Regions from separate parts of the Brevibacillus sp. FW301-21C12A genome, predicted to be linked through region 2. Evidence: a T-box and tRNA genes for the amino acid it is inferred to sense, from the RefSeq annotation. Region 2 holds a T-box; the other regions hold tRNA genes.
The links. A T-box is a leader RNA that pairs with one kind of tRNA and senses whether it is charged. The one in region 2 lies ahead of argS (arginine--tRNA ligase), so its partner is inferred to be a tRNA-Arg.
Positions count from the first base shown of each region.

Region 1: it has a tRNA-Arg gene. The T-box ahead of argS (arginine--tRNA ligase) is inferred to sense a tRNA for this amino acid. The anticodon was not compared.
Region 3: it has a tRNA-Arg gene. The T-box ahead of argS (arginine--tRNA ligase) is inferred to sense a tRNA for this amino acid. The anticodon was not compared.

Region 1 covers NZ_JBYTBG010000013.1:15,051-25,379, forward strand. The annotation lists gene AC3WQH_RS10540 (ABC transporter permease) at 1-435, shown strand, start outside; gene AC3WQH_RS10545 (ABC transporter ATP-binding protein) at 435-1,454, shown strand; gene AC3WQH_RS10550 (DeoR/GlpR family DNA-binding transcription regulator) at 1,438-2,238, shown strand; gene AC3WQH_RS10555 (histidinol phosphate phosphatase domain-containing protein) at 2,232-3,230, shown strand; gene AC3WQH_RS10560 (hypothetical protein) at 3,211-3,657, opposite strand; tRNA gene AC3WQH_RS10565 (tRNA-Arg) at 3,669-3,745, shown strand; gene AC3WQH_RS10570 (hypothetical protein) at 4,374-4,997, shown strand; gene AC3WQH_RS10575 (hypothetical protein) at 5,594-6,127, shown strand; gene AC3WQH_RS10580 (transposase) at 6,395-7,423, shown strand; gene AC3WQH_RS10585 (IS66 family transposase) at 7,455-7,988, shown strand; gene AC3WQH_RS10590 (hypothetical protein) at 8,284-8,943, shown strand; gene AC3WQH_RS10595 (DoxX family protein) at 9,050-9,460, opposite strand; gene AC3WQH_RS10600 (winged helix-turn-helix transcriptional regulator) at 9,661-10,011, shown strand; gene AC3WQH_RS10605 (helix-turn-helix domain-containing protein) at 10,188-10,329, opposite strand, start outside.
Region 2 covers NZ_JBYTBG010000002.1:113,881-124,209, forward strand. The annotation lists gene AC3WQH_RS02125 (sigma-54 interaction domain-containing protein) at 1-133, opposite strand, end outside; gene AC3WQH_RS02130 (CoA transferase subunit A) at 421-1,089, shown strand; gene AC3WQH_RS02135 (3-oxoacid CoA-transferase subunit B) at 1,089-1,751, shown strand; gene AC3WQH_RS02140 (transporter substrate-binding domain-containing protein) at 1,792-2,607, shown strand; gene AC3WQH_RS02145 (amino acid ABC transporter permease) at 2,695-3,360, shown strand; gene AC3WQH_RS02150 (amino acid ABC transporter ATP-binding protein) at 3,379-4,119, shown strand; gene AC3WQH_RS02155 (thiolase family protein) at 4,148-5,335, shown strand; gene AC3WQH_RS02160 (erythromycin esterase family protein) at 5,538-6,809, opposite strand; gene argS (arginine--tRNA ligase) at 7,146-8,861, opposite strand; T-box leader at 8,938-9,198, opposite strand; gene AC3WQH_RS02170 (hypothetical protein) at 9,242-9,736, opposite strand; gene AC3WQH_RS02175 (hypothetical protein) at 9,950-10,228, shown strand; gene AC3WQH_RS02180 (YjcZ family sporulation protein) at 10,225-10,329, opposite strand, start outside.
Region 3 covers NZ_JBYTBG010000039.1:29,683-40,011, forward strand. The annotation lists gene AC3WQH_RS20045 (Na+/H+ antiporter NhaC family protein) at 1-939, opposite strand, end outside; gene AC3WQH_RS20050 (sugar-binding transcriptional regulator) at 958-1,983, opposite strand; gene AC3WQH_RS20055 (glutaredoxin family protein) at 2,160-2,432, opposite strand; gene rpoN (RNA polymerase factor sigma-54) at 2,439-3,812, opposite strand; tRNA gene AC3WQH_RS20065 (tRNA-Arg) at 4,035-4,109, shown strand; gene AC3WQH_RS20070 (hypothetical protein) at 4,220-4,372, opposite strand; gene AC3WQH_RS20075 (PAS domain-containing sensor histidine kinase) at 4,572-6,446, shown strand; gene AC3WQH_RS20080 (DUF4023 domain-containing protein) at 6,488-6,625, shown strand; gene AC3WQH_RS20085 (branched-chain amino acid ABC transporter substrate-binding protein) at 6,877-8,091, opposite strand; gene AC3WQH_RS20090 (copper amine oxidase N-terminal domain-containing protein) at 8,485-8,949, opposite strand; gene AC3WQH_RS20095 (hypothetical protein) at 9,170-9,391, shown strand; gene clpP (ATP-dependent Clp endopeptidase proteolytic subunit ClpP) at 9,490-10,125, shown strand; gene AC3WQH_RS20105 (H-type small acid-soluble spore protein) at 10,317-10,329, opposite strand, start outside.

The DNA of each region.
Region 1 (10,329 bases), on a different contig from region 2:
ACTTATTCAGGCAGCGGGATTCCGATGATTTTCATCACGGCCGGAGCGTATCTGGTCGGTCTGCTGCCGTATCTGTATCAAGGAACGCGGAACAGCCTGCTTGCTCTGCAAGCCCGTTCGTTGATGGAGGCGGCCGAGCTGCTGGGCGCGAGCCGCTGGCAGGCGTTCGTGCGGATTATCGTTCCGAATATCATGTCCGGGATTCTCGTGTCTGCGCTCTTGTCGTTCTCTATTTTGTTCGGGGAATTTGTCCTGATTAACATTTTGGTGGGCGGCAGATTCGAAACCTTGCAGTTGTATTTGTACGCCAAGCTATCGACAAGCGGGCATATCGCCAGCGCGATTACCGTCACTTATTTTGCCCTGATGGCTGTCATCACCGGGCTGATTGTAAAATTCACGCGCCGAAGTTTCGCACGCAAGGAGGTTTCTTGATGAGTTACGTCCAAATCGAACATCTGTCCAAAACCTTTCACGGCCAAAACGTGCTGAAGCAGCTCGAGCTTGCCATTGAAAAAGGCGAGCTGGTTACCTTGCTTGGCCCCAGCGGGTGCGGCAAAAGTACGTTGCTCCGCATCCTCAGCGGTCTGACTGCCCCTGATACGGGCACGATCTACATTGACGGCAAAGACGTGACAGACGTGTCGCCCAAAAACAGGGAGATCGGCATGGTGTTCCAATCGTATGCGCTTTTTCCCAATCTGACGGTCAGTCAAAACATTGCCTTTGGCCTGGAAATGAACAAAATCCCGAAGGCGGACATTCGGCAGCGCGTGCAGGAAATGATCGAACTGGTGGGGCTTACGGGAAAAGAGCAAAACTATCCGCGTGAATTGTCTGGCGGTCAGCAGCAGCGCGTGGCACTCGCCCGTTCTCTGGTCACGCGGCCCAAGGTGCTTCTGCTGGACGAGCCGCTCAGTGCGCTGGATGCGCAGATTCGCAAAAATTTGCAAAAGCAACTGCGCACGATTCAACGCGAGCTGAACATGACGACGGTGCTGGTGACGCACGATCAGGAAGAGGCCATGGCTGTCAGTGACCGCATCTACATCATGAATGGCGGACGAATCGTTCAGCACGGCAGTCCGCATGAGATATACACCCAGCCACGCTCGGAATTTGTCGCCCGTTTTATCGGGAATTACAACGTACTGACCGCCGAGCAGTTGAACCGAATCGCGCCTGATCTGGCCGCTCCGGCAGCCGAACGCTTCGCCATCCGTCCGGAGACGTTTCGCGAACAGCGGATGGCTGCGGAGGACATCCGCTTGACCGGAAATATTGCCCATGTAACCATGCTCGGCAACGTTACCCGTTACGAGCTGAACATTGGCGAAGTTCCCGTGCTGGTGGACTCCCTGCACCTGTCCTATGAGCCGGAGCAGGCAGGCGCAACCAAAACATTGTACTTATGTCCCAAGGATGTGATTCCGCTTTATGACACTATTGCCTGAAGAACGACAGCAAGTGATTTTGGACGAACTGAACCGCCACGGTAAAATTCAGGTGATGAATCTGGCCAAAAGCCTGGCAGTGACGCCGGAGACCATCCGACGCGATCTGGACCAACTGGAACAGCAGCGCATGCTAAAGCGAGTGTACGGAGGAGCCATCCCTTATCATTTGGCGAATCGGGAGCCGCACTTTGAAAAGAAACAGGCGATTCAACAGGCGGCGAAAACGAAAATCGGGCAAATCGCGGCTGAGCTTTTATCTGACGGAGACACGATCGCGCTCGACGTCGGGACGACGACACTGGAGCTGGCGCGTGCGATCAAGGGTCTAAACCAGTTGACGATTGTCACCAATTCGCTGCCTGCCGCTTCTTTGTTAAACGAGCTGTTGGAAGCGAACCAATTCAACGGGCAGGTAATTATGCTGGGCGGCCTGACCCATCCCGCGCAACAATCCGTCGCCGGGGCGTTTACGTGCGAGCTGCTCTCGCGCTTTCATTTTGACAAAGCGTTTATTTCCTGCGGAGGAATGACGGCTGACGGCTTTACCGACTACGACATGGAAGAAACGTTGTGCTCGACCATGATGGTGCAACGCGCCGAGCAAGTCTACGTATTGGGGGACGCCTCCAAGATCGGCCAAACGCAATTTTTCCGCATTTGCGGCTGGGCGGATGTCAGCGCGGTCGTCTGTGACCAGCCGATGCCGGATGAATGGCTCTCGTCGGGCATGCAAACCACATGGATAAGCGAACATCCGCGAAGGAGAGACTTCCCATGCTGATCGACTACCATCTTCATCTGGAAGAAGGGCCTTATTCGTTGCGTTGGCTCGAGCGTACCAATGCGGCTCTCGACTACTTTTACCCGTTGACTGAACCTCGACATACCCGCGCCTGGCTGCAGGACAGTCTGGCGCGATTAAATAACCGTTTGTCTCTGGGCGCATACGATCCGTCCTGGCTCGATCTGTATTTGCGGGAGGCGCTGCACAAAGGCTTGAAGGAAGTGGGGATTGTCGATCATTTATACCGCTTTCGCGAAGCCCGTCCGTACTTTGAGCAGTTTATGGAGCTTGGCGACACTGATTTGGGCCGTTTGCAGCGCACCTGGCTCAATCAAGTGTGTACCGAGAGCCTCGGCGACTTTTGCGCCGCCATCGAGGCAGCAAAGCCGCGCTGGGCGGCAAGCGGCGTGGAGCTGCGGCTGGGGATCGAAGCGGATTACTTCGTCGGCGGGGAAGCGGAATTGCAGTGCTTGCTGACAGGCGCTTCGTGGGATTATGTAATCGGCTCTGTCCATTTTTTGCACGGATGGGGCTTCGACAATCCCGAGACGCGCCATCTGTTTGAGCAGCATGACCTGAAGCAGCTATACGCGGACTTTTTCCACACGGTCGAATGCATGGTCAAAAGCGGGCTGTTCGACTTTGTCGCCCATCTGGACAATCTGAAAGTGTTCTCCTATCGCCCTGCGGAGTCGGAGCTTGTTTCGTATTACTACAGAATCGCCGCCGCTTTGAAAGAAACGGATACGGCGACCGAGATCAACGCGGGGCTGTATTACCGCTATCCCGTACAGGAGATGTGCCCCAGCCCGGCTTTTCTGGACGTTCTCGTGGCCCATGGCGTTCCGCTGACGCTCTCGTCGGATGCGCATTTTCCCGACGATATCGGGAGGTATGTGGCGGCGAATTTGGAGACGATTCGTGCGCTTGGGGTGGCGGAGGTTGCTACTTTTTCTGGTCGTCAACGGGTTATGAAGGCGATTCGGTAGAGCCGGTTAGCCGGTTGTAGGTGCTGGGTGGAGCGGGGGCCTGGCTGTTGCTGTGATTGTTTGGCCAGATTGGATTGGCGGTTTGTGTGGGCTGGATAGGGGAAGTAGTTTGATTTGGGCAGGTGTATTTTTTGATGCCAAAAGCCTTGGGATTCGGGGATTCCAAGGTTTTTGGCGTTGGCGGTGATTTCGCTTTTGGAACCTTCCCGTGATCTGGCGCCCAACCAAGTACAATTGCTATGCGCATGGCGATAAATCGTAACCGGGAAGGTGTTGGTAGCGCCTTGATGTTTTTGGTTGTGGTGGCGTGTGGTGTAATCGTGTTGCAGTAGGCTGCGAAGATGGCCGCTGGATTTGCCAAAAAGTAGTCGGGTGCATATAATAAGAAGGTGGGTGAAGCGTCAGCCGAATGCTTTTGCCACGCCACTAACGATATATGTCCCCGTAGCTCAGCAGGATAGAGCAACGGTTTCCTAAACTGTAGGTCGGAGGTTCGAATCCTCTCGGGGACGCCATACATGAAAAAGCCTTGAGCTATCAAGGCTTTTTCTATTTTTATGGGGCGATTGAAAATCAGCAGTTTATGTTTTGAAATGAGGTTTACTGTGGTTTCAATCGGCATGAAACTGTTGGTGTAATTGTCCAACGAGGTGTCGAATTTATCATTTGGAGGAGAAATGATGATTAGAGTAGTTACCTGTACGGGGATTTGAAAACGATAATATTGTTCCGTCAATGCTAAGTCTAGAGGATCGTATAGTTTTTCTGGTGCGCAAAAACATTGGACATGAAGAAATGTACTTCGATAAGCTTGTGAAATACAATGTACTTTCAAATGAGTTTGACGAGTGGTTTTTTACGAAGCCAGTTGGTGTTGCAAGTAATCATTAGTGGAACTCATTTTATGTACTATGCCTCAACAGAATGGGACCATAATGATGTATGCATAGTGATATTAATAAAGTGATATTAATAATTTGTGAATAACATTTAGAAAAATCAATTTTCTGCAAGTATAGTCGTTTATCCAACACTAACGAGATTTTATATAAGTTTATTATTATATAATTTTATTGCTTCACAAAATACAATATGTTATATTTTGCCTTGTAAAAAATTACATTTTTAGAAGGGTTGTACAAAATGAAAAAATTCCTTTCTGCATTCCTTGCTTTTTCTATGCTTGCGCTTGCTGTCACACCAGTTTCAGCAAGCAAAAGTCAAACAGCAATAACAAGCGAAACACAAGTTCAGGCCGAAGCGTACAAGGGTGTCAAGCACTTGAACGAAGAGTCCGACGAGTCTTTAATTAAGTTGAACGAAAGAACAGAAGATATTGGCGTAAATCAATCTGAAAGTAAAAACGAACTAAGAAGAGGAGGAGTCATAAGCACAGTTGCTAGGATTATCCTGTATTCAAAACGTATAAAATTCATATTAAAAAATGGAGATGAACTTTTCTTTGACCAAGAAGATCCAGATAAAGCGGGTGAGGCTCTAAAAGAGTACTATCTGGACAATGGCACTTTTGATAGAGGAGACATTCGTGATCGAGGAGAAGGATTACCAAAATCTTCGGCTATCATTAGGTTTTATGATTTACCGAATAGATCAGAACAAGTGTACTTAGCCTATGGGGACGTAACTATGGGAATGCTGCACATTGTTACGAGACACTTCCCAGAGTACTGGTCGACATTTAGTACATATCAAAAGGCAAAAAATTCATTTTTTAATCCGGGTTGTGAACGCTCACCAAAATGTTGACCACTTTGCTCATCATAAAGTTACCCACCTGACAGTTTGAGCACACGTCATCATTTTCACACCTAATTGCAAATGTTTTTACTGAGCCAAGGATCGTCAAGGGCTTGCGTAGCAAGGGGTTTACCCTTTATCCTTGACGATCCTTGGTGCAGGAAATAAAATGCTACTTTGTGTGAAAAAAAGCATCGTAGGTGGTCAACTCGAAGATGAGCGTTTGCTCCAAAAATGGTCAACTTTTTGATTAGCATTCACACCGGGTACTGAATTCTCTTACGTTGAAGATGTTATTGAAAGCGTGATTGATTATTCGTTTAACGGGAAGGAAATGGCGAAAAACATCAATAACAAAAAAGTAATCCCATATGATGGATATCATAAAGGCAAGGTATACAGAGTCATCATGTCAGGTGAGCGTGTGGTTTCTGTATTCCCTATTAGTTATAATCAAGCGGAATAGATAACAAATCCCAACGAAAAGAAAGCCTTTATCTAGAATGGATAAGGCTTCTTTCTCACATTTCACGAAAAATATCGCGAAAATACCGTACTATAGTGTGGAATATAACGAAAAATAAGATAAGGGAGTTCCTATGAATATGATTGATATGAAGCTATACATTACTCTCCCCTCAGATAACATCGATTTTCGCTGTATCGAAAAAGTTCTTATCCCTATTCAAAACAAAACTGAAATTCAGAGAGCTATTGATCCAAGCGATAGCAATTTTATGGAAGCACTGGTGATTACGAGTCAGGGTAAACAAGTATCTGATTTCCGGTTTTGCGAAGCCAGGCTGCTCACGCAACTGATTGCATTGGTTGAGGATTACTACCTAAGTGCTGAAAAAGCAATTAGCGATAACGTTTACGGGTTAAGTGTAATCACAATTGGTTTGAGGAAAACAGGTGAAAATAAGCTGTTGTTGACAGCAACAAGAGACGGAAACAGGATTGTACAGGTTGAACTACCAGAGAAAGAATTGATAGATAATCTGTTTTCACTAGCTAAGGAATATTTCTCCTATCTTATTGAATATGGGATTTCTACGTCATTTCATGCAAAAGAACTATCCATTGTTTGCGAGTATGAAACCAGGTACAAGGATATTTACAGAAAAAGTCTTGATTAAGATTAACCCGAGTGATTTCAAGGAAGGAATCACTCGGGAGTCAAAAGTAGTCTCGTCTGCTTGACTGACATTTATATACAGATCATCTAGAATTCTAAATGCTAATGGACGAAAATACCTTTGTGGATCACTCCGTTTTTTAGCCAATTGAAAACAAAGTAACGTTCAGAAAAATCGTTTTTTTTTCTACGACAGACCAATTAACTAACAAGGATTTCCAATGCCTCTGTCGAAGTAGTAAATAGCTATTTTGATGGAGGTTTTCATATGCCCTTGCCCAAAAATCGTGTCATTCCTGAAAGGAAGATTTATTTTCGTCCGGAAATTCAGAATTGCCCTCATTGCGGTACGAAGCTTAAACGGCATCATACTGCATGGAAAAAGAATATCATTACGCTCTCCGGCGTTATCCAAGCTTGGAGCATGGCTTATGCTTGCAGAAATTCGGATTGCCTGCACCCCAAGACCTACTATAAATCTGCGGAAGCGGAACTTCTCAGCATGAAACATACTTCCTACGGTTTTGATGTGCTGGCGCTCGTCGGACAGCTTCGGTTTCAGCAACACATGACCATCGGCGAAATTACGAAAGAGTTGAATCAACGAGGGGTAGCCACGTCAGAACGCAATTCCCAAAGACTGTACGAACGTTATCTAACCTTGCTCCGCGCAAGCGTTACGGATCACATAAAACAAGCATTAAAGCAAGTGGTTACGGACCATGGCGGCATCATGATTTCCATGGATGGAGTGCAACCCGAGAAAGGAAATGAGACGCTCTACGTCATACGAGAAATTTTCAGCGGTACCATTCTGTCTGCCCAAAATCTCAAGAGTAGTTCCGCCGCAGAACTGAAAAAGCTCATCCTTCCCGTTATCGAGTTGGGCTTTCCCATCATTGGGATCGTTACGGACGGCCAGCAATCCATTCGACTGGCCATGGAATCGCTGTTGCCGGACGTACCGTACCAATACTGTCAGTACCATTACCTAAAGGATATTGCCAAGCCTGTTGTCGATTTAGACCGCAAACTCAAGACAGGGATTAAGAAAAGCCTTCGCGGGATACGCGAAATAGAGAGGAAAATCGGGAGCGACACATCTGCCGACGCTGAGGTCGCTAAGGAATACGTAGCGGCCATTCGTTCCGTGCTTCTCGAAGATGGCAATCCACCGCTTGATCTGCCGGGCATACGGGTTTATGAAAATGCAAAAGCCATTCAGGCTTCCCTCGAGCGATGCCTGGATAAAAAAGGGGCCCTCCCTACTCCGAAACTTAATCGGAATTTTCGGTAAATTACACGACTTCGAGGAGCAGTATGCTGCGGTGAAACGATGGGCGTTCCCGATTCATCGCGTTGCCGAAATCTTGAATCCAGACGTAGACAAGCGCAGTGAGACGGTTCAATTTCATATGCAACAACTGTTGAATTGGGTTGAGCAGACATACACCAGCGAAGAAGACAAACCAATGGTAGCGAATCTAACGAGCTACACGCGAGGGTTCTGGAAGGGCTTGTTTACCTGTTATGACCACTTGCATGTCCCCCGAACGAACAATGACCATGAGCGCTTCTTTCGTCAAACGAAAACCCGGCATCGACGGACGACCGGGTTACGAAGTTGGAACGAATATATTCTACGAAGCGGCGAGATGGTCGTGTTTGTCGATGATGCACTCCGTCAGAGTGATGTCTTGAGCAGACTTCAAGCTGTCGACTACCTTGCCTATCGCGATGAATGTTTTCGCTGGTCTTCTCGGTTGAGTGAAGCGACGAAACGCAGACGCTTCAGAACTAACCCTGAACTATACCTACAAAGGATAGAAGAAACTTATTGTATGTTAATTGGTCAGCCGTAGTTTTTTTTTGGAAACAAAACATCATCAAACAACGTACTAACATTAGTGAAAATCATCCCGCCCTCTTGAATCATATCCTTCATCGAGCGAATTGCGATTGTTATTGTCGATGAGCAATGTTTGCTTCTTCCTTTTCGCTCTCCAATCGACTAAGCTCCCAATCAGCAAAAGACCCACGCAAATGATTGTGACCAGTAACCAGACAGGCATAGCTAGCACCTCCGTTCTTATTAGTTCGACTCTAAAAATGTAAAAATGTTGCAGCGATGAAAAGATAAAGCAGGAGGCATGACCCATGAGACGATTAGTATGTATGGCAATGGCCGTAATGACAGCGAGCATACTTGCAATCGGCTGTTCCCCCGAGGCGAGTGTTCCCGTGCCCCCGGAGGCCAAACCGACAGACGGGCAGCAGCCAAAACCAGAGTCCCCTGTCCAAAACGAGAACAACGGAGCGGGGCAAAACGAAGCGAACAACGAGAAGCCATTGCCAGCAGAGCAGCCGGGTTTAACAGCGCAACTGATTTTAGACGACAACTTTTTAAAGCTGCTCGCAAATAACGAAATCAACGGCTTCGATATTGCGATCGGAATGAAAAAGGAAGAAGTCGTCAAGCGGTACTGCGCGGTGGTCAAGAAAGACTTCTTGGATGGCGGGCAGTATGCTGTCCTGGAAAAACTGGACGATGGCATCGTCTTTTTTGACGGGGCGGATCGCGTATATGCGATTGACTTGGAGGGCAGTCGCTTGGGGACGGCCACACTGGAAACGATTCAGCAGGGATGGGGTACGCCTGTAGATGAAGGCGAAAGCATGGTAGACGGGGAGTATCTGCTTCTGTATGAAGCGGGGGACAACTCGGTGTTTATCAGTGCGGAAAACAAGAACTCGCCGCCAGAAAAGATCAGGATCATCAACAAAAAAATGCTGGATGAGTTCCCGCAAAAATTTTAATGGCTCCCCGGTTCCGGCCCATTGTGAAAAAGCCAGTGGAGAAGGCAGACACACCGCCTTTTGCTCACTGGCTTTTTTGCGTGGGATCAAGAGGCTACGCTACACCTTACTCAACCGATCTTTTTCCAAACAAAATTTGATCGAGTCCAAACTTGGAGCTGCCGCTAATGCTGAGCGCGAGCAGGATGGCGAACAGCGCAAGCTCCAGCTCATAGCCAGCGCCGCTTTCTCCACCCATGAAGCCGGCTGCCAGCTTTGCTTTGGCAACGGCACCAATCATGACGACAGCCAGCGCGGCGGAAAAGACGCGAGTGCCAAGTCCGGCGATCAGGGCGATCCCGCCGACAACCTCCAGGAAAGCAACCAGATAGGCGATAAATGCAGGCAATCCCAGCGTGCCAAAGAATCCGGCCACGTTTTCGAGTCCCATCTGAAATTTGGCGACGCCGTGGATGGCAAACGTAAGGCCAACGACGATGCGCAAAACAAGAGCGCTCCATTCAAAACGATTTTCCATGTATGATTACCTCCGAATCAGTTTATATCAGTAACATAGTTACTTTTCGTTAGTAAGTATATATTAATTATTGTATATGTCAATACGTTATGGAAAATTTACAAACGCTGGAAAGTGCGAATTATTAGGCACAAAGTAATCATTCATTTTGATGGATTGAAGAAAGAGCGGTATACTGAAAGGAGAATGAGGTGATACGAATGAAACAGTCTTCCCTCTGTCCGAAGTTTGAAAAAGGCATGCAACTGCTGGGAAAACGATGGACAGGGTTAATCTTGTACCAGTTGCTTTCTGGACCACAGCGTTTCTGTGCGTTGGAAGGGGCCCTGCCGGTAAGCGGAAGGCTACTTTCTGAACGGCTGAAAGACCTCGAAAAAGAAGGGCTTGTGCATCGGCAAGTGTTTACAGACTCGGCGCCTGTACGGGTAGAATATTCTTTGACAGAGATGGGGAAGGCTCTGGAGCCAGTAATCAAGGGGATCGAATCATGGGCCCAGAGCTGGATTGAGCTGGACCAGACGACAGCGCAGAGTAAAGCAGAACATACATGAAAAAAAGGCTTCGCCGGGCTGTTGACGGAGCCTGTGTTGTACGTATTTCATTCCACGCAAAAACCCCTGTGGCCCAGGGGTTTTCTAATGCCTATACCATTTGAACGCGATGACGAAGCGCTTCAGCGTCCGTTTGCCCCTCCACGATCAGGTTGGAGAGAGGTTTTCACGGTTCTCTAGTTGTCTTCTTGCGACCCGTTCTGTCTCGATTTCCATTTTACAAATTCGATATGCCGCTTGATTTCGGTAAGTTCCTCTTCCGTTAACCCGTCTATGTCCAAGAAGGGAATAGGTGTTTCCCGCACAGATGCTTGCCGC
Region 2 (10,329 bases):
TTTCGCTCGCCTTGTTCAGCCACAGTGTGGTTCCTTGCGCATCCGATATAAAAATGCCGTCCGCAAGCGAGTTCAATATGTCGATGAACCGATCTACAGACGACAAGGCCAAAATCTCCGCATCTTTTTCCACGCTTGATACGCTCCCCTCATTTTTGACCTGATTGTACAGGAAGTGACTGCCGATTGTATAGTGAGTCGGATTTGAAAAAACGCGAGTCGATTTCGATTCACCTGAAAAGAGTGCGTTTCTCTCCCTTTCGACTCAAAAGTGATTCTACTTCGATTCGTCAGAAAAGACGTAGTTTCGGCAATTTTCGCTACCATCCAGCTTTTTGGGTGTTGGCACAGGACTTGCTACTGTTAGGGGGACGTAAGCGACTTTGCTCAATAAACAAGAGAGATAAGGAATGGCATGCGATGCTAGCGAAACTGGTGACGCGCGAACAAGCGACGGAATGTGTACGAGACGGTGTCCGGCTGATGTACGGCGGTTTCGGAACGATCGGCTCCCCGGCTCTTTTGATCGACACGATTTTGGAAAAAGGGGTGCGCGACCTGACCTTGATCGGAATCGACGCGGGGTATCCGCAGGTCGGGATCGGCAAGCTGATTAGCCACGGGCGGGTGAGGAAGCTGATGACGACGCATATCGGCTCCAATCCGGAAGCTGGTCAACAGATGATGGACGGACGGCTCCAGGTCACGTTTTGTCCCCAAGGAATTTTTGCGGAAAAAATTCGCGCAGGGGGCGTAGGCATTCCCGGCATTGTTGTCGATGCGCAAATGTGGGGAGAAGCGACAGAAGGAGGGGAAGCGGTGGTTTTTGGGGGGAAGCCGTGCTGGATGGAACCGGCGCTGACGGCCGATGTAGGCATCGTCTATGCGAAACAGGCGGACACGTACGGCAATCTCATCTACGACAAGTCGGCGAGAAACTTGAATCCGCTGGTGGCGATGGCTGCTGACATCACCATTGCCGAAGTGGAGGAGATCGTTCCGGCAGGAGAGCTGGACCCGGAAAAAATCGTGACACCCGGCATTTTTGTCGATTACATGGTGAATCGCAGCGGCGGGGGGAACGGCTGATGCGACTGACGATGGATCAGCGAAACATGATCGCGCGGCGCGCCGCCAAGGAAATCGAACCGGGGATGGCCGTCAATCTGGGGATCGGGATACCGGAGCTGGTCGCGGACTTTATCCCGCACGAATGGCACGTGATGTTTCATTCCGTGAACGGCATTCTCGGGGTAGGCCCCACGCCAATCAAGGGCGAAGAAGACCAGCATATCTCCAATGCGGGGGGAGCGCCCGTTACCGTAGTTCCGGGCGCTTCTTACTTCGACAGCACGATTGCCTACGGCATGATTCGGCGCAAGAAGCTCGATGTCGCTTTTATCGGGGCCTTGCAGGTCAATCGCAGGGGAGATTTGGCGAACTGGATCGTCCCTGGCTCGCGCGTTCACGGCATCGGCGGTGGAGCCGAGCTGGCCTATTACGCCAAAAAGGTGATCGTCCTGATGAGCCATGTGACGCGGACAGGCGAGCCGAAAATCCGCAGGGAGTGTACGTTTCCACTGACCGCGAAGCGCTGTGTCGACCTGATCGTCACAGAGCGGGCGGTTATCGAGGTCACGCCGCAGGGGCTGATGCTGACAGAGGTCATGTATCCGTACTCCTTGCAGGATGTCATTTACCATACCGGAGCGCCGTTGTTGATTTCAGAACATTTGCAAATGGTGGAGTAATGAAAAATTTTTCTGCACAAAGATAAGGGGGCTTACCAACATGAAAAAATCACTCAAAGCCGTTGCAGGCGTATTGTTCTCGCTGTCGCTTCTCGTAGCAGGATGTAGCCAGGGGGCTTCGACGAACGATGGCGGGGGACAGGCAGGCGCAGCCAGCGGAAATGCGTCCGCGATGACGAAGGAGCCAGGCGTGTTCGTCTTTGCCGCTTCCGGCGAGTACCAGCCGTTCAGCTATTTCAAGGATGGGCAGCTTACCGGGTTTGACATCGAAATCGGCAACGAGATCGCCAAACGGCTGAATTTGCAGCCAAAGCCCGTCACCTCGCCGTTTTCCGGGATTATCGCGGGGGTCAAGGAAGGGCGCTACGATGCGGCGATTGCCAGTCACGCGATTACGGAAGAGCGCAAGCAGCAAATTGATTTCGCCGATCCGTACTACTTGTCCGGCGGCCAACTGTTCACTCGTCCCGACGGCACGACTTCCACACTGGAAGAGCTGAAGGGCAAGGAAGTCGCAGTCGCCTTGGGCACTACGCATGAAAAAATGGCGCGGGAGTACACCGACAACATCAAGACGTACGACAGCGACGTCACGGCCCTGCGCGCGCTGGAGCAAGGCAAGCATGACGTGGTCATTACGGACAGTGTGGTCGGCGAGATCGCGATTGCCCAAGGCTTGAAAATCAAGAAAAGCGGCGCGCCGTTGTCTGAGGTTCAACACGGAATCGCCGTGCGCAAAGGCAATAGCGAGCTGTTGAACAAAATCAACGAGGTGCTGAAGCAAATGCACGAAGACGGCACGTATCTGAAGCTGAGCGAAAAGTACTTCAATCGCGACATCAGCAAGAACGAATAAGGTTGACGTTTGTGTAAGGCCGCCTGTCATCCGCGCAAGGAAAGCGGCGGGTGACAGGGACATTTTATCAGCGAGGGGTGGCATCGAGTGCCCAGTATTGCCCATTTGACAGAAGAGTTTTTCCGCACATTGCCGTTTTTTTGGAAGCCGCTGCTCTTGACGTTTGAGCTGACGATCGCTTCCGTCATCGCAGGGTCGATCATCGGGCTGTTCGTCGCCCTGTTGAAAGTCTCCAAGTTCAAGCTCGGGCAAATTGTTGCCAACGTCTATATTATGGTCATTCGCGGAACGCCTTTGATCGTGCAAATTTTTGTCCTCTATTTCGGTTTTTACAAGGTGATTGATCTCGGTCAATTTTGGTCAGCGGCTTTAGCCTTGGCGATCCACAGCGGGGCGTACATCGCGGAAATTTTCCGCGGGTCCATCCAGTCGATCGACAAGGGACAGATGGAGGCAGGCTTGTCGCTCGGGATGTCTACCGGCCAGACGATGCGCCGGATCATTTTGCCGCAGGCGATGAAGCGCTCCATTCCGCCGCTCGGCAACCAGTTTATTTTGTCGCTGAAGGAGTCGTCGCTGGCTGCTTTCATCGCGATGGATGAGCTGTTCTCGCTGGCGCGCCGCCTGTCTGCGGAAACCTTTGATGAGATGACGTACTTTTTGATCGTGGCCCTGTACTATTTGGTGATTGTCATGATCTTTACGTATATCGTCCATGTGATGGAAAAGCGGTTGGCCAAAGGTGACGTATAGAAGAGGGGAGGGAGAACGATGGAAGACAAGCAAGTCATGATCCGCGTGCAAAATTTGAAAAAAAGCTTCGGCGCCGTGGAGGTGCTGAGAGACGTGACGCTACAGGTGAAAAAGGGCGAAGTCGTCGTGCTGATCGGGGCGAGCGGCTCGGGAAAAAGCACGCTGATTCGCTGCATCAATTTTTTGGAGATCAAGGACGGCGGCGAGATTTTCATCGAAGGCAAGAGCATCGATCCGAAAAAGGACGACTTGACGAAGGTGCGGCAAAAGGTCGGCATGGTGTTCCAGCACTTTAATCTGTTCCCGCACAAAACGGTTTTGGAAAACATCATGGAAGCGCCGCTGATCGCGAAAAGGGCGGACAAGGAGCAAACGAGGCAGGAAGCGCTGCAACTGTTGCAGAAGGTAGGCTTGTCCGAAAAAGCAAACGTCTATCCATCCTCGCTGTCAGGCGGACAAAAACAGCGGGTAGCGATCGCCCGTTCGCTGGCGATGAAGCCGGAGATCATGCTGTTCGACGAACCGACCTCCGCGCTCGACCCGGAGCTGGTCGGCGAAGTGCTGGAGACGATGAAGCAGCTCGCCCAGGACGGGATGACGATGATTATTGTGACGCATGAAATGGGCTTCGCCAAAGAAGTGGCGGACTGGGTCGCGTTCATGAACCAGGGCAAGATCGTGGAGATGGCCCGCCCGGCAGACATGTTCAACAATCCGCAGGAAGAGCGGACGCGCGAATTTTTGAACCGGGTCTTGTAACGAGGGCAAAACGAAAGGGAGCGTAACGATGAGAGAGGTAGTCATTGTCGCCGGCGTGCGCAGCGCGGTCGGCGCATTCGGCAAAAGCTTGCGCGACGTCCCGGCAACGGAGCTGGGACGGCAAGTGCTGGAAGGGCTGATGGAAAAGGCGGCTTTTCCCAAGCAGGAAGTGAACGAAGTGATTTTCGGCAACGGCTACGTGCACGGAGGCGGGCTGAACGCGGCGCGCATCAGCTCGCAGTTGGCCGGATTTCCCCGCCATGTGTACGGGCACATCATCATCAAGGCGTGCGGCTCGGGCTTGAAAGCGATTGGCAGCGGCGCTTTGGCGATCATGGCCGGGCAAGAGGACGTGGTGGTTGCGGGTGGCGTGGAGAGCATGAGCAACGTGCCGTATTTGGTGAAAAACCGCTGGGGCAGCAAGTTCGGCAACTTGACGATGGAAGATGCGCTTTTGTCTGACGGCTTGATCTGTTCCTTGGAAGGCGAGCACATGGGCAACACGGCTGAACGGCTTGCGCAGCAGTACGGCATTTCCCGCGAGGAACAGGACCGCTTCGCCTACGACAGCCACAAAAAGGCGGCGACTGCCATAGCCGCAGGCAAGTTTGCCAGCGAGATCGTGCCGATTGCCATCCATGAGCGCAAAGGAGTGCGGGTGTTCGATCAGGACGAGTCGGTCCGCCACGAAATTAGCCTCGAAGACTTGGCGAAGCTGAAAAGCGTGTTCCAAAAAGACGGAACGATCACGGCAGGCAATGCGTGTCCGATGAATGACGGCGCAGCCGCAGTGTTGATGATGTCTCGCGAAAAAGCGGAGGAAGCGGGGCTTATGCCGCTGGTCAAAATCAAGGCGTTTGCCAGCGCGGGAGTCGAGCCGGGCGTGATGGGGATCGGGCCTGTGCCGGCCACCCAAAAAGCGCTGCAAAAAGCAGGGCTGACGCTGGACGACATCGGGCTGATCGAGCTGAACGAGGCGTTTGCCGCGCAAACGTTGGCGGTGATGAAAGGGCTGGAGCTGGACCCGGCCAAGGTGAATGTCAACGGCGGCGCGATCGCGCTCGGCCACCCGGTCGGTGCCACCGGCGCGAAGCTGACCGTCAGCCTGATGAACGAAATGGTGCGCAGCCGCGTCAAGTACGGCATGGTGACGCTTTGCATGGCAGGGGGAATGGGCCTGTCTGTCATTTATGAAAACTTGACGCTGTCCTCGTAAGTTTTTCGGCGGACAAAGAACAGCACAGGAAAAGCCCCGTCAGAGGGCCACGTCGATCTCGGCTCGTGGCGGTCTGGCGGGGCTTTCTTTTGCTGGTGATCCGGGGCGACGTCTTGGGGCGGAGCGGAGCCATTTGCGCTTTGCGCACAAGCGACCGGAAAGCAGGCGGATGGTTCCGGTGCACGTTTTCGTTCGCACGCCGTCAGTCCGCGAGCATGACAGAAGGAGTCGCCGTCCGCACGAACACGAGCGCATCAAACGCTTTTGCCGGGACCATTTGCAGCGTGTACATGTTCTCGATGCTCGCGTACCAGCCGCTAAACACGTCGCCGATGGCGCTGATCGGCTGCGGACGATTCAGATAGGCGTAAAAATCGGCATCCTGCCGCGTTTTGGCGAAGTCCAGGAAGCCGTCCGGCAGGTTGGTGCGCGCGAACAGCACGGCGAGGCGGTGATCCCCGGCGTTTTTGACAGCAAACAGCTTGCGTTCGTCGGTAGTGGCGTCCTTGGCCAGAAAGGCGCTTTCATAAAATTCGCTGCCGATTGCGTAATACTGGTCGCCGAGCGCTTTCGCCAAATACGCCCCCATGCAGGTTGCAACGCCCGTGGTCGTGGACGTCTTTTCAATGTGCCCGTTGTGTCCGGTAATGAACAGGCGCTCGCGGCCGTAATGTTTCTTTTCCAACGCGAGAATCCACATGACGCGCTCCGCCATGTAGCGATCGCGGGCGCTGCCGTAGTTGACGTTCGTTCCGTGCAGGATCGCGTTTTGTCTGATCGACTCGGCAAAGGCTAACGCCAGCTCGTAGTCTTTTTCGGAGCTTTTGGCGGTGTAGGCGGCTTTGTTTGCTTTCATCCGGCCGAGCAAGCTCTGGATGTGGGGAAGCCCTTCCTTGGCCGGCTGTTGTTCGGACAGCGTTTGATCGGTCAAAGCTGCCAAAGCTTTTTCATAGGTTGCGGCGAGGGGCGGATCGACTTTTTGCAAATAGGCGAACAGCGCTTGTTTGTTCTGGTCGTAGCGCTGCATGTCAAAGCCGTAAAAGCGGATGCGGTCGCGGTCAGCGCGCTGTTCGTTGTACGCGCGCATCCAGGACAACAGCGCTGCCATCTCCTCGGTGTTGTAGATCGCAAAGCCGAGCGCTTTTGCCGCCTCTTGCGCTGTCCCGCTTCCGCCGGATATGTAGGCGTCGACCTTCTGGCCGCCGCCGAAGTCGCCTTCGATGGCGAAGGCGCGGTAGCCGTGCTTTTCTACCAGTTGCCGAAACACGTCCAGCTTGAGCGTCGTAAATTGTTTGTTGCCGTGGGTCGCTTCGCCAAAGCCGATAACCGTTTTTTGGGGCAACTCCATTTTCGATACGGGAACGACATGCTTGTTCATAGACGATGGCAGTGCGCTTGCCGCCTTCGCCTCGAAGCCTGTCAATACGCTCAGCACGAGCAGCAAGCTTGTGGCGAGCAAAAGAAATTTTTTCATCGTTTACCGTCTCGCTTTCTGTAGCAGGTCGCCTGTTTGCGACCAGGTGTGAACAGCGGGATGTGTTTGTTGCCGAGTGGAGCCAAGGCGTTCCTGCGGGGGAGCCGCTATCTTAAGCCGGGGTGTCAAACGGAAGGAATCTGCCCGTTGCCCGTATTTGCCACATCCTTCTTGCTTTCCTCTCCTATTATGGCACAGGCTGGAAAAAAGGGCACGAAACAAATGAGTCAACTACCCGCGAGGCGCTTTTCATCCAAAAGCAAAAGCCGGGGCCACCTTTTGCCAAGGCAGGCTTCCGGCTTTTGGGTCAGATCATGCGTCAAAGAACGGCGCTTCCTACATTTCCTCTGGCGCTGCCAGTCCGAGCAGGCGCAGCCCTTCTTTCAACACGGCCACCACCGCTGCCACGAGCTGGAGGCGGGAAGCTTTCACGTCTTCTTCTTCCGCGAGAATGCGGACGTTGGCGTAGAATTTGTTGAACGACTGCGCGAGGTCGATGACGTACTTGCCGATTTGCGACGGGTCGAAGTTGTCGCTGGCCCGTTCGATCACCTCAGGGAAGCCGTTCAGCAAGGTGATGACCGCCCATGCTTCCTTGCTGTCCAAAGCGCCTGGTACGAGGCTCGCTGTCGTTTGCGGCTGGTAGTTGCCTTTGCGCAGAAGCGAGCAGGCGCGGGCGTGCGTGTATTGCACGTAAGGTCCGGTTTCGCCCTCGAAGGTGAGCATTTCTTCCCAGGAGAAGTTGATGTCGTTCAGGCGGTAGTTTTTCAGGTCGTGGAAAATGACAGCGCCGACCCCAACCTGGCGGGCAACTTCTTCCTTGTTCGCGAGCGTCGGGTTTTTCTCCTCGATCACTTTTTGCACGTCGGCAATCGCTTGTGCCAATACTTCCTCCAGCAAAACGACTTTTCCTTTGCGGGTGGACATTTTCTTGCCGTCCTTGAGCATCATGCCGAACGGGATGTGGTGCATGTCGGCGGACCAGGCGTAGCCCATTTTTTCCAGTACCTTGTACAGTTGCTGGAAGTGGAGACGCTGCTCGTTTCCGACGACGTAGAGCGCTTTGGCGAAGTCGTACGTCTCGTGGCGGTACAGGGCGGCAGCCAGATCGCGCGTCGCGTACAGCGTCGCACCGTCCGATTTTTTAATCAGGCACGGCGGCATGTTGTACTCGTCGAGGTTGACGACCAAGGCGCCGTCCGATTCGGTCAGCAGTCCTTTTTCTTCCAGCAAGGTGACGACGCGATCCATCTTGTCGTTGTAGAAAGCTTCGCCGTGCGTGGAGTCGAAGGAGACGTTCATCAACTCGTAAATTTTCATGAACTCCTTGAGCGATTCGTCGCGGAACCATTTCCACAGATGCTGTGCTTCTGCGTCGCCGTCCTCCAGCTTTTTGAACCATTCGCGGCCCTGGTCTTCCAGAGTCGGGTCTTTTTCCGCTTCTTCGTGGAAGCGCACGTACAGGCTGAGCAGCTCCTTGATTGGCTCGGCTTTTACTTTTTCCTCGTCTCCCCACAGACGGTAGGCGACGATCAGTTTGCCGAACTGCGTGCCCCAGTCGCCCAAATGGTTGATGCGCACAGGCTGGTAACCGCGTTTTTCCATGATGTTCGCAATCGCGTTTCCGATCACGGTAGAGCGCAGATGGCCCATGGAAAACGGCTTGGCGATGTTCGGCGAGGACAGGTCGATTGGCACTTTGCGGCCCTGGCCTACCTGGCTGCTGCCGTAGGCGCTGCCTTGCTCAAGGATCGTTCCGATCACTTGCGCCGCCACATTTTCCTGATCGAGAAACAGGTTGACGTAAGGGCCGACCGCTTGGGCAGAGCGCAGTGGCGCTCCTTCGATTTTTTCGGCAAGCTCTGTGGCGATCATCGGTGGCGCTTTGCGGAGCGCTTTTGCGAGCTGGAAGCAAGGGAAGGCGATATCTCCCATCGCAGGGTTTGGCGGCGTTTCCAGCATGCCGTAAACTGTTTCTGTTGGGAAGGTGTCCACACCGAGAGAGGTGAGGGCAGCGGCGATTTTTTCCGCGACTTGGTGCTTGTAGCTCATTGTGATTCTCCTTTCAAAATGGGAAAAAGCTTAAGGGACGCAAAAGAAAACAAAAAAACCTCCGCGTCTCCTGGATAAAAGAGACGAGAGGTTGTGCTCCCGCGGTGCCACTCTTGTTGTTTTCGCCTGCATGCGTGCATCAGGCAAAAACCGCTTTGTGCTGCTGTAACGGGCAGGCCCGGCAAAACCCTACGCGATCCGGGCGCGATTTGCTTCGCCGGATGTTCAGGCCGCATCTCCGAGGGGCGCTTCCTCGCGTGGTTCGGCATCGGGCTTCCACCATCCCCGACTCGCTACAGCCTCATTCCAGGAGTACTTTCCTCATCAACGATTCGCTTGTTTCTCTAGCATTATAGCCGTTTTTGGTGCCAGGATGCAACTTACTCTTCGGCTTTTTTCAAAATCTTGTCGAGCTCGGCGAAATATTGCTTCGTCAGCTTTTCTTTTTCTTCCGCGCTCATAGTTTCCGCGTTCATCCACTGCTGCTTGTAAAGCTCCAGTTGCTCCACCATCGCCAGCTCGGCCGCCGCCTCCTCGTCCAGATCGTAGTTTTCGGATGGATCAAACGGAATGAGCCGATTGTCGTTGCCGCTGCGCAGGTAGGGGGAGCGCCAGTTTTCCGGGAAGCGGTACGGCTGCTCGCCGAACATCAGTCCCAGGACGTCATCGGAGTCAATCGGCAGGAAGTGATCGTAGTTGTCCCTGCGGCCCCCTTCCGACAGGTTGATATGGGACAAAAAGTAGCGCAAATAATGTTCTCCTGTTTCGGTATGCTTTACGATGGAGTAGCTTTCAAATTCGGAGCTTTCCAGTTCTTTTATCGTTTCTATACAGGACAGAAATTCGTCCTTTTCACGCGCGAGCAGAGCGTCCATTGTCGATCGTTCCTTTCATCGGTTTGGGTAGCCTCATGATAGCAAAAGCGTTTCGCTCTGACAATGAAGGCAGAGCGGTCAAGTGCCATCCTGTTGAAAAAAGTTAACTAACGATGCTTCTCACAAAAAGCCCGTAGCTGGATCAATGGCGGCGAGAAGGCAACGGTCGCGCCTGCGGCAGCAGAAAAAGTCGCGCAAGCCTTTTGGAAAACGATGGTGGGGGAAGAAGCCGACGTTTACGAGCGCCAGGCGACAGAGGTTTATGCGGATGAGCATTGGCGCAACAGAACGTGGATGAACGTCAGCGACCAGCGGATGGAAAACGGCAAGCCTGTCCCGTATGACGTCCTGACCGTCCAGGTGGACAAGCGTGAGCGCGTCGCCTTTTACGGCAGGCGGTCTGGCTGCGATCGCACTGTCCATGACATGAAAAAAGAGGCTATCCCTTCAAGCCAAGGCAAGGGGGATAGCCTCTTCCTGTCATTTACTTAGCAGTCGTCGTTCGAACACCCGACAATGACCAGCAGGATAAACAGTACGAGCACCAATGCGAAGCTGTCTCCAAAGATGCCGTGTCCGCAGTAAGATGTACT
Region 3 (10,329 bases), on a different contig from region 2:
AAAGCCTGCCAGGACAATCAGCAGCAGAACGTTCAAAATGGCAACCATCCCGCCGCCGTGCACAAGCTGATCGAGCGGTGTGCCCGAGTGCAGCTCGTATCCGTACAGCATGGCGGAAAAAAACGTCTTGGCGTCAAGCTGTCCGTGAATGCCCACCATGACGGCGCTGACCACGATTCCGTACAAAAGCGCGGTCACGGCCTTTACTCGCAGGGCGAAAGACCCGATCAGGACAATCAGCGGCAGCATGAGCAACCCATTTAGCGAAAAGTGGCTGGACAACAGCCCTTGATACAACGAAATCATCTCGCCGGAACCGGTCTGTGTGCGAAACAGATCCATGAGGAGAAACAGCACGGCGCATATGCCTGTCGCGAGCATGGCAGGACGCCTGGTTCGCCTGTCCTGTTCTTCTGTCATTCCGACATTGGACAGGACGAGCAGCCGGCTGCTGGAAATCGGCGAAAACCGCTCTCCCACCATCGCTCCGGAGATCAACGCGCCACCGACAATCGCTGGCGAAATGCCTGCCGCATGGGCAATCCCCATCAGCGACAGGCCGATGGTACTCAAGGTGCCAACAGAGGTCCCCAGCAGATAACTGACCGCTCCTGTCAGCAAAAAGGAGAGAACAAACAAATAGTCGACGTTGACGATGGACAACCCGTAGTAAATGATCGCGGGTATGGTTCCTCCCATCATCAAAAGCGGAATCAACACGCCCACCAAGAAGAGGATCATGAGAACCGGCTTCGTCTTCTTGACGCCTTCCCAGCCAAACGAGAATTGCTGCTTCAAGGAATAGCCCAGTTTGCTCACACTAACCAGTGTGACCAGGATCGCAAAAACAATCCCCAGCGCAATCGGAAAACCGAGTGACAAACTGAGCACAATTCCTGCAATCATCGCCAGGATGGGCATAACCTGCGCCATAGACATACGATCAGCTTCCTTCCGTTACAATCGTGCGGACAACAAGGCTCTTGCAGCCCCTTCATCCGTAATGAGTACATTCTGACACGATTGTTTGGCAAAGGAAAGAATCGCTTTTGCCTTGCTTTCGCCCCCCGCTATGGAGAGTACCGTTTCAGCTTTGTGCACTTCCTCCAGTTGCAGCCCGATCGTCGGCATCCGGTGGACGATTTCGCCCGCTTCATTAAAGTAGTAGCCGAAGGACTCAGACACCGCCCCGGCTTCTGCCAAATCAGCGAGCTCCTCTTCCGAATAATTGCGGCGGCGAGCCATTGCGAGGGCGTCGCCGATGCCGTGCAGCACGATGCGCGTATCCCGCAAAAGCGAGAGCACATCTTGCACCTGCGGCTCCTTGAGCAGCGTCTGCAAGGCTTCCGGATGCAGGCGATCCGGCACGTGAAGCAGCCGGTAAGTAGCGCCAGTCTTTGCAGCCATGGCAGCGGCAAGCGAGTTGGCTTGCAGCTCCACTCTCTCGCCCAGGCCGCCGCGTGCGGGCACAAACTGCACATTTTTGAACGAAGCGGAAGGCGTCAAGTGGTTGGCTACGCTTGCGATGGAGGTGCCGCCTGTCACGGCGACAATATCTCCCTCCTGAACGACCTGCTTCAGCACTCTCGCTCCTACGCGCCCCAGCTCATCCTTGACCCACGGCGACTGGTCTGCGTCGCCCTGCACCACGATCACTTCCGGGATGCCGAGCTTCTTTTGCAGACCTTCTGCCAAGTCTGTAAGGCCAAACAGTTCGCCTACGAGCGGCTCCATGTCATCCAGCACCTGCTGCCCCTCTCCGCTCAGGTGCATCCCTGCGGCGGTAACCGTCAACAGCCCTGTCTCCTTCAACAGCTCGACTTCCGCCCGCAAAATACGCTCTGTCGTATTCATCGCTTGCGCAAGCCCTCTGCGTCCGATCGGCTGCAAGTGGTAGATCGACCGGAGCAGCATATACCTCTCGCGCAAGACCTGAGTCAGATCAGGCAGCAGCTTTTGCTGCAGTTCCAGTAATCGTCGCATGTGCTTACATCCTTGGCTGTAAAATTGATCGGGACGTTTTTTGTCCCTGTATATACATTTTTTGTCCCGATTGGTGCAAAAAAAAGATCACTTGCTACACCTTGAATGTAGCATATCGGCGAAAAACATGCAAGCTCCCCCTAGCCCAATCTTGGCAGGGGGAGCTTTTCTTCCATTCAACTGGTCAACTGGCGCTTCCGAAACTCAGCCCGCAGCTCCTCGATCGTCACTACATGCGTAATCGAACGGAACACTACTTCTCCGTCGATCGCCACTACCGGAATCACCAGCATCATTTCTTCGTGAAGCTGTGCGTCGCTCTCAATGTCCACGATGTGCAGTTGCAACGGAAACTCCTCCGCCAGACTGCGGATGGCAAGCTCCACATCGTCGCACAAATGGCATTTTTTCCGTCCGTACAGGACGACCTCAAGCTGCTTGTTGTTCATTGTCGTTTAAAACCTCTTTCGTTTTGCAGAGGACGGGATCAGCATTTCTTCGCGGTACTTGGCGACCGTGCGGCGAGAAATTTCGATTCCTTCCGCAAGCAGCATTTCCCCCAGCTTCTGGTCAGACAGCGGCGCCTTGCGATCCTCCTGCTCAATCAACGCCTTGATTCTGCGTTTGACGCTCTCCGAGGATGTCGCAGACCCGCTGGAAGTGGTGAGCGCGGAAGTAAAGAAGTATTTCAGCTCAAAAATGCCCCGCGGAGTCTGCACGTATTTGTTGCTGGTCGCACGGCTGATCGTCGATTCGTGCAAGCCGACCCGCTCGGCGATCTCCTTTTGCGTCATCGGCTTCAAGTAATGGATGCCGCGGTCGAAAAAGTCGCGCTGCATGTCCACGATCGCCTGGGTGACGCGCATCAGCGTCAGACGGCGCTGTTCCAGGCTTTTCGCCAGCCACATCGCAGCGTTAAGCTTGTCGTGGATAAACTGCTTCGCCTCTTCCTGGCTTTTTTGCTGACTAAGCATTTTCTCATAAAAGCTGTTGATTTTCAAACGCGGCGCCGCCACATCGTTGACGAGCACGACGTACTCGCTCCCGACCTTTTCCACCGTCACGTCCGGGATGACGTATCTCGTCTCCGCCTGGGAAAACTGGGCGCCGGGCCTTGGATTCAGCGTGCGGACCAAATCCGCCATCGTCTGCACTTCCTGCGGCGTGCAGCCCACTTTGTCGGCAATGCGCTGGTAGCGGTTGTCGGCGAGGTCTTGCAGATGGTTGCGCACGACCAGGACGATCTTTTCGTCGTCGAGGGCCAGGTGCTCCAACTGCAAGAGCAAACATTCCTCCAGACTACGCGCCGCCACGCCTACCGGATCAAAATGCTGCAACACCGACAGCACATCCTCAATCTCCGGCACGTCTACCCCGAGATTGCGGCTCGCTTCCTCCAGCGTAATTTCCAGATAGCCTTTTTCGTCCAAATTTCCGATCAAAAACAGTGCGATTCGCTTTTGCAGAGGCGAGAAGCCTTTTACATAGCCAAGCTGCCGCTCCAGATGCTCATACAAGTTTTCGTTGCCTTGCTGCACGTAATCCAGCGGGTTGTAAGTGCTTTCATTTTTTGCCGGAGAATAATCGCCTGTCGCGCGGTTTCCGACGATTTCCTTCCAGTCGATTTCCGGCGCCGGCTTTTCTGCTTTTGCCGTAGCCACTTCCGCTGCCACTTCCAGGTCAAATACAGGATTTTCGTTGGCCTGATCCTGCAAATAGGAGATCAGATCAACAGCAGAGTATTGCAATATAGTAATGGCCTGACGCAACTCCGGCGTCATCACAAGTTTCAGCGTCTGTTCCTGATACAAACCCAATCCCATGTTCATGAAGCTCGCCCCCTTCCCACTGCTTCTTGCGAATGTCTCTTTAATTTTCATTATATTCGTTCTCTCTTGCAATTTTCCTGCCAATTTTTGAAGAGCGTACACAAAAAATTGAGATTGCTTCCTGTTCACACTCATGAAAAAAAATCACACAAAATCTCGTTTTTCGTTTGCATTTTTCCCCGTGGATGACTTATAATTAATTAGTGTCACCCATTATATTGCACGCCTGTAGCTCAGTGGATAGAGCAATGGTCTCCGGAACCATGTGCGGGGGTTCGATTCCCTTCAGGCGTACCATACGAAAAAGACTGGATGCATTCCAGTCTTTTTTCTGTTTACAGCCCTGTTTTTCGCGCCAAAAAAGCCTGCGCAGCGCCATCCTCGCCGCAGGCTTGATTTTTTCCGCTCTACTGATCCAGCTCTTTGCTCGCCGCGTCTTTCCCCGGCAGCGGATCAATCTGCTCCGGTTTCCGGGAATAAGCTTTATTCGTAACCAAAATCGTGGCCCCGATGATAAGAACAAACGTCAGGACAAGAACGATGATAAACCCCGTGCTCATGCATACACCCCCGCCAGTTTTTGCTCCCTACATTATAGCCTATTTTTTCGGCGCTTTTGAACCTTCAACCGTTTACCAACGATAAAGTACCAGCCAATCCCACTATATTCTAATTTTGGCGATAGGAAAACACCGTCAACAACACGAATACTATCTCGACACGACTATCCAAATAATTGAACCGCAAGGCAGGATATTTATGACAGATCAGCTAAAGCCCACGTTTACGTGGAAAAAGAAGCATGTTCCGCGCCAGATGACGAGTCTCCTCTTTCCCGACCAGATTTTGAAAGCGTTTTTTCACTATACGACAGATGCCATCTCCATCAGCAACATGGACAACCGCATCGTGCTGGTCAATCAAGCGTTTGAGCAATATTACGGGTGGTCGCTGGAGGAGCTTGACGCTTCTCCGTACTGTTTTATCCCGGACGAGCTCGTCAACGAAACGAGACAACTGTTTGACGCCGTCAGGAGCATGGGCGTTCATTTGACCAACTACGAGACGGTGCGAAAGCGCAAAGACGGGACACTCGTAGAAGTTACGCTGTCCGCAACCCCCATCCGGGACGAAAATGGCACCATTATCGCGGCCTCCTGCGTCACGCGCGATATCTCCGACCGCAAGCGGATCGAAAAAGCGCTGCGCCAGACCGAAACCAAGTATCGGCTGTTGATTGACCATACCCAGGACCTTGTGACGATTTTCGACGAGACGCTGCAGCGGATATACGTCTCTCCATCCATCGAGCAGCAGCTCGGCTACTCGCCTGCCGAGCTCGTCTCTCCGGGCAGCCTGGAAATCACTCATCCCGAAGACTTCCCTCTGCTCCTGGCCAAACAGCGGGAAATTTTCCAAACCAAACAGCCCGTCTTCCTCGAGCTTCGTTCCCGGCATAAAAACGGCGCGTGGATCTCCTTCGAGACGCGCGGCATTCCCATGGTCCAGGAAGACGGGACCGTCAAAAACATCATGTTTGTGTCCCGCAACGTCACGGAACGCAAAGTTTCCGAGGCGGCTTTGTCCCGCATCAAAAAGGAAAGCAAAATCATTGCCGAGCATACCGACGATTTGATTTTGATTACCGACAAGCATGGCGAGATCGTGCACCTCTCGCCTTCCTATGAGCGGGTCACAGGGACGAGCCAGCACGCCGGGCCAATGTGCTTCCAATGCGTTCACCCGGAAGACGTCGAGCGTGTCCGCGAGCAATTTCACGATCTGGTCCGGACGCTGGAGCCTCGCACCTGCGAATTTCGCTACCGGAGCGCGCATGGCGACTGGATCGTTCTGGAGGCAAAAGGCGCGCCGATTTTGACCGACTGCGGCGAGTGCGACGGCTTTATCATCGTGTCCCGCGACATTACCGAGCGCCGCAACAACGAGCTGCTGCTCCGCCAGGCCGAGAAGCTCTCGGTGATCGGCGAGCTGGCCGCGGGCATCGCGCACGAGATTCGCAATCCGCTCACTTCGCTGAAAGGCTTTATCCAGCTTTTGAAGCCGACGCTGAGCGAGCAACAAATGTACGCGGACATCATGCTCTCGGAGCTGGACCGGATCAACTTCATCGTCAGCGAGCTGCTCGTGCTTTCCAAGCCGCACAACGTCCAGATCAAGTCGCTTTCCCTTGTCTCCTTGCTGGAAAACGTCTTGACCTTGCTGGCATCGGAATCGAACCTGAAAAACATTCCGATTCACACGTCTTTTGAGTATGCCCCCGTTATTTCCGGCGAAGAAAACCAGTTGAAGCAAGTGTTTATCAACATCGTCAAAAATGCGCTCGAAGCGATTGACGGACACGGCGAGATCATGCTTGCCACCAGCGCAAAGGCCGATCAGGAGGTACTGATTACGATCGCGGACAACGGCTGCGGAATACCGGAAGAGCTGATTCCGAAGCTGGGCGATCCTTTTTTCACTACAAAGGAAAACGGAACCGGCCTGGGCCTGATGATTAGCAGCAAAATCATCAAAGACCACGGAGGCCACCTGGAAATCGCCAGCAAACGCAATGAGGGCACGACTGTAAAAATTACGCTCCCGATTGCGCACGAGCAAAAAGGGCCATCCTAAAAAGGCGTCAAGCCAAACAGCGTGGAAGATGGAGGTGCCCTATGGACTTTACCAAAATGAGCACGAGCGAGTTCGTCGCCAAAATTCGCGAATCGCAGGCGAAAAATCTGAGAAGCCGCAAGCACCAAGGCTACGGCCACCCGGAAAAACGGCTGCCGAGCAAGCAAGGAATCTGGTAAGATCGCAAAAGCCCACCCAGGAGCGTCAAGCTCGCTTGGGTGGGCTTTTTGCTTTTCGCTTATTGCGGGTCTTGCTTGTTCAGGTTGCGATCTCGTTCGGACTTTTGCTTCTGGGTATCCTGGGTCTTGCTGCTGTGCCCTTGATTGCCGCCGTTTTTCGTATTGCGATTGTTTGACATGCGAATGCCTCCTTCTAGCTGGTCTTCGTGCCAAACGTAGTATGTCCCAAACGGCTCGTTCCTACCGACCGATTACTTCGCTTCGCCGATGTAAACTTTTTTCCCGTCTTCGTATTTGTACACGTAGACGGACGCGAACTCGTTGTCGCCTTTTTCGTTGAAGGTCACGTTTACGAATTTGCCTTTGTAGTCTTTTGTTTTGTGCACGGCTTCCAGCACTTGCTCACGGGTTGGCTTTTTGCCGCCGTTCGCTTTGATCGCTTCTTCCAGACCGTTGAGCATTACGCCCATGGAATCATAACCGAAAGATGTGAAGATCCCCACTTTGTTGCCAGTCGATTTTTCGAAGTCTTCGATCCATTTCTTGCCTTCTTCTGTAGCGCCTACGTCACCGACAGTCGAGGTGAAGACGACGTTGTTCGCATTTTCAGCGCCGGCGATTTTCACCAGGTCAGCGGAGTCGTAGCCGTCTCCACCCATGAAGATGCCTTTGAAGCCTTTTTCGCGCGCCTGCTTGACGATGATACCAGCATCGGAGTAGTAGCCGCCGAAGTAGATCATTTCCGGATTTTTCGACACGATCTGGTTGATGACCGCGCTGTAATCTTTCTCGCCTGCGGTTACGCCTTCGAAGCCGACGATTTGCACGCCGTCTGCTTCAAACTGCTTTTTCACTTCTTCCGCAAGACCTTGGCCGTAAGCAGCCTTGTCGTGCATGATGAACGCCGATTTTACACCGAGCTGGTTTTTCGCGTAGATGGCTGCCTTGGAGCCTTGCTGGTCATCACGCGCACAGATGCGGTGTACGATCTTTTTGCCTTGCTCAGTCAGGTCAGAACCTGTTGCGGATGGAGATACCATCACGAGCTTTTCTTGATCGTATTGGGCAGCGGCAGTAATCGAGGCACCAGTTGTTGCGTGGCCGACGACACCTACCACATCAGGGTTGGAAATCAACATTTGGGCGACGGCTACCCCTTGTTTCGGGTCAGCCTGGTCGTCTTGTGCGGAAAGCTGTACGTCAAAGCCGAGCGCCTTGAACGCCTCCTGCTTTTCCTTCAGGGCGTATTCCGCACCTGCTTTGGCTGTGCTTCCATAATCGGAATATTGGCCGGACATCGGACCGACTACGGCGATAACCAGCTTCTCCCCTGCTCCGCCGCCACTGGTGCTTCCGCCTCCGCTGTTCGATTGTGGGGCGCTGGATTGACCGCCGCCGCAACCTGCAAGCAATGTCCCCAGTGCTACCGTAGCAGCCAGAATTGACAGTGATTTCTGTTTTTTCATAGCAAAACATCCCCCTCTTTATTTACGAACAAACTATGATGCACTCTTTCATTGTAGGATATTTTAGAAAATTTGCAATAGAAATGATAATATTTCTCCTGTTTTATTGCCTTGGTTTATATTTCCGTGCAGTATATTTTCAGAAAATTAAATAAAAACAACCACATCCCGCAAGAGTGGTCGTTTTTATGGAAAAATATTATTACTCTTTGTATTTTTGGGAATACGCTTTGCACGTAACGTATATGGCCAATACTACAAAGCCAACCAGCATCGCTACACTGGCAAACGTGGTTCCTTGCATGAGTGTAAGTCCCCTCTCGATTGCGCCTGCTTTTTCTCTATTATACGAGAAGCGCGAAGGCAATCACAACGGAGGAATCATCCAAAAGGTTACGAATTGATCTCGGTTGTCAGCTTGTAGGTGAGTGTTTTCGCATCGTAAGTCACTTTGGCACCCAGCTCTTGTGCGATGTACACCAATGGTACCAGCACAGCTCCGGTAGTTGCACGCGGCGGGTTCGGCACGCGGATTTCCTTGCCGTTTTTGTAAGCAAACGTGCTGTTTTCATACATGCGCAGGCCGTACTTGTTATCTTTGGAAACCAGAAGCGATTTGGTCATGGTATCCCATGCTGCTGCGCCTCCGAGTGCCAATGCCAACGTACTTGCGTTTACATAAGCCACTCCGTTTTCAGTTACGATGTCTTGAGGAAACGGCAGCTCTTTGCCATTCAGCTCAACTTTGATTTTCAGTTGTTGCTGTGCAGGTGCCTGTTGGGCAAAAGCAGCAGTCGCTGCAACACTTCCTGTCAGCAAAGCGGCTGTAAGCATCAATGTGGAAAACTTGCGAAGCATACTAAACACCCCTCGATTTTTATGAAATGAATTCCAATTTTATCATTTTCGACACATATCTGCTTTTTCCTCTTTTTCATTCCATACTTTTCCTATGTTAACGAGACGCCAAATATGCCAAAACTATGGAAATCAGGCGTGCTATCCCGCGAACAAATGTTTTTGTGCACAACCTGTTGATAAAACTGTGGATAACTTTGTTTGAACGGAGGAAGCTCTCATGGCGAGCGATCGTTTTTTTCTGATTTACCAGGAAGCCAGCGATGAAGAATGTTTGCTGACCATCCAGCCGTACAAAAATCAGCAGGAGCTGGCAGAGGCCATCAATCAGCTTTCGGCCAAGCAGGTGGAGGAATATACGATCATCAAGGGGAAAAAGATGAAGGCGACGCTCAAGCTGGCTGTCGACCTGACGGAAGCAGACGACGCGGAAGAAGAATGAATGCTTTCCTTTTGCCATAGGTTTAGGGAGAGGCAAAATGGCAAACATGGTAGTGAGGGCGTGCACTTATGTGTTTGACCTTCATTGACCTTTTGTGTATGATAATCTTACAAAGAGAGGAGGAAGACGAGATGCACATGAATTTGATTCCAACTGTCATTGAACAGACCAACCGCGGTGAACGTGCTTACGATATTTATTCGCGCCTGCTCAAAGACCGCATCATCTTTCTGGGAACCCCCATCAATGACACGGTAGCCAACATTGTGGTGGCCCAACTGTTGTTCCTTCAGGCGGAAGATCCGGAGAAAGACATTCATCTGTACATAAACAGTCCTGGCGGTTCCATCACTGCCGGAATGGCGATTTACGATACGATGCACTTCATCAAGCCAGACGTCTCCACCATTTGTATCGGAATGGCCGCTTCGATGGGCGCTTTCCTGCTCGCTGCCGGAACAAAAGGCAAACGCTATGCGCTGCCAAACAGCGAAGTGATGATTCACCAGCCATTGGGCGGTGCACAAGGTCAGGCAAGCGATATCGAAATCGCGGCGAAACGCATTTTGAAAATGCGCGACCACCTGAACACCATCCTGGCTGAGCGTACAGGACAGCCGCTGGAGCGCATCCAGAAGGATACGGATCGCGACAACTTCCTCTCTGCCCAAGAAGCAGTAGAGTACGGATTGATCGACAAAGTCATTACTTCCGAGCCTTCTTCGAAAAAGTAACGTCTGCGTCAAAAAACACTCGTGCCCATCGAATTGTTGGCACGAGTGTTTTTTTATAGGGCGCTGTATGTGCCTCGGTGGTCCCCTGTCGGCACGCCCTTATCATTCGCTGGCAAAGCAGCCGTGAAAACGCCAGGACGTCCCGCGCTCGGCTTGCCAGCTACGCTTTTGTTTCGTTTGCGAGGGTAGACTTAGACTTCTTCC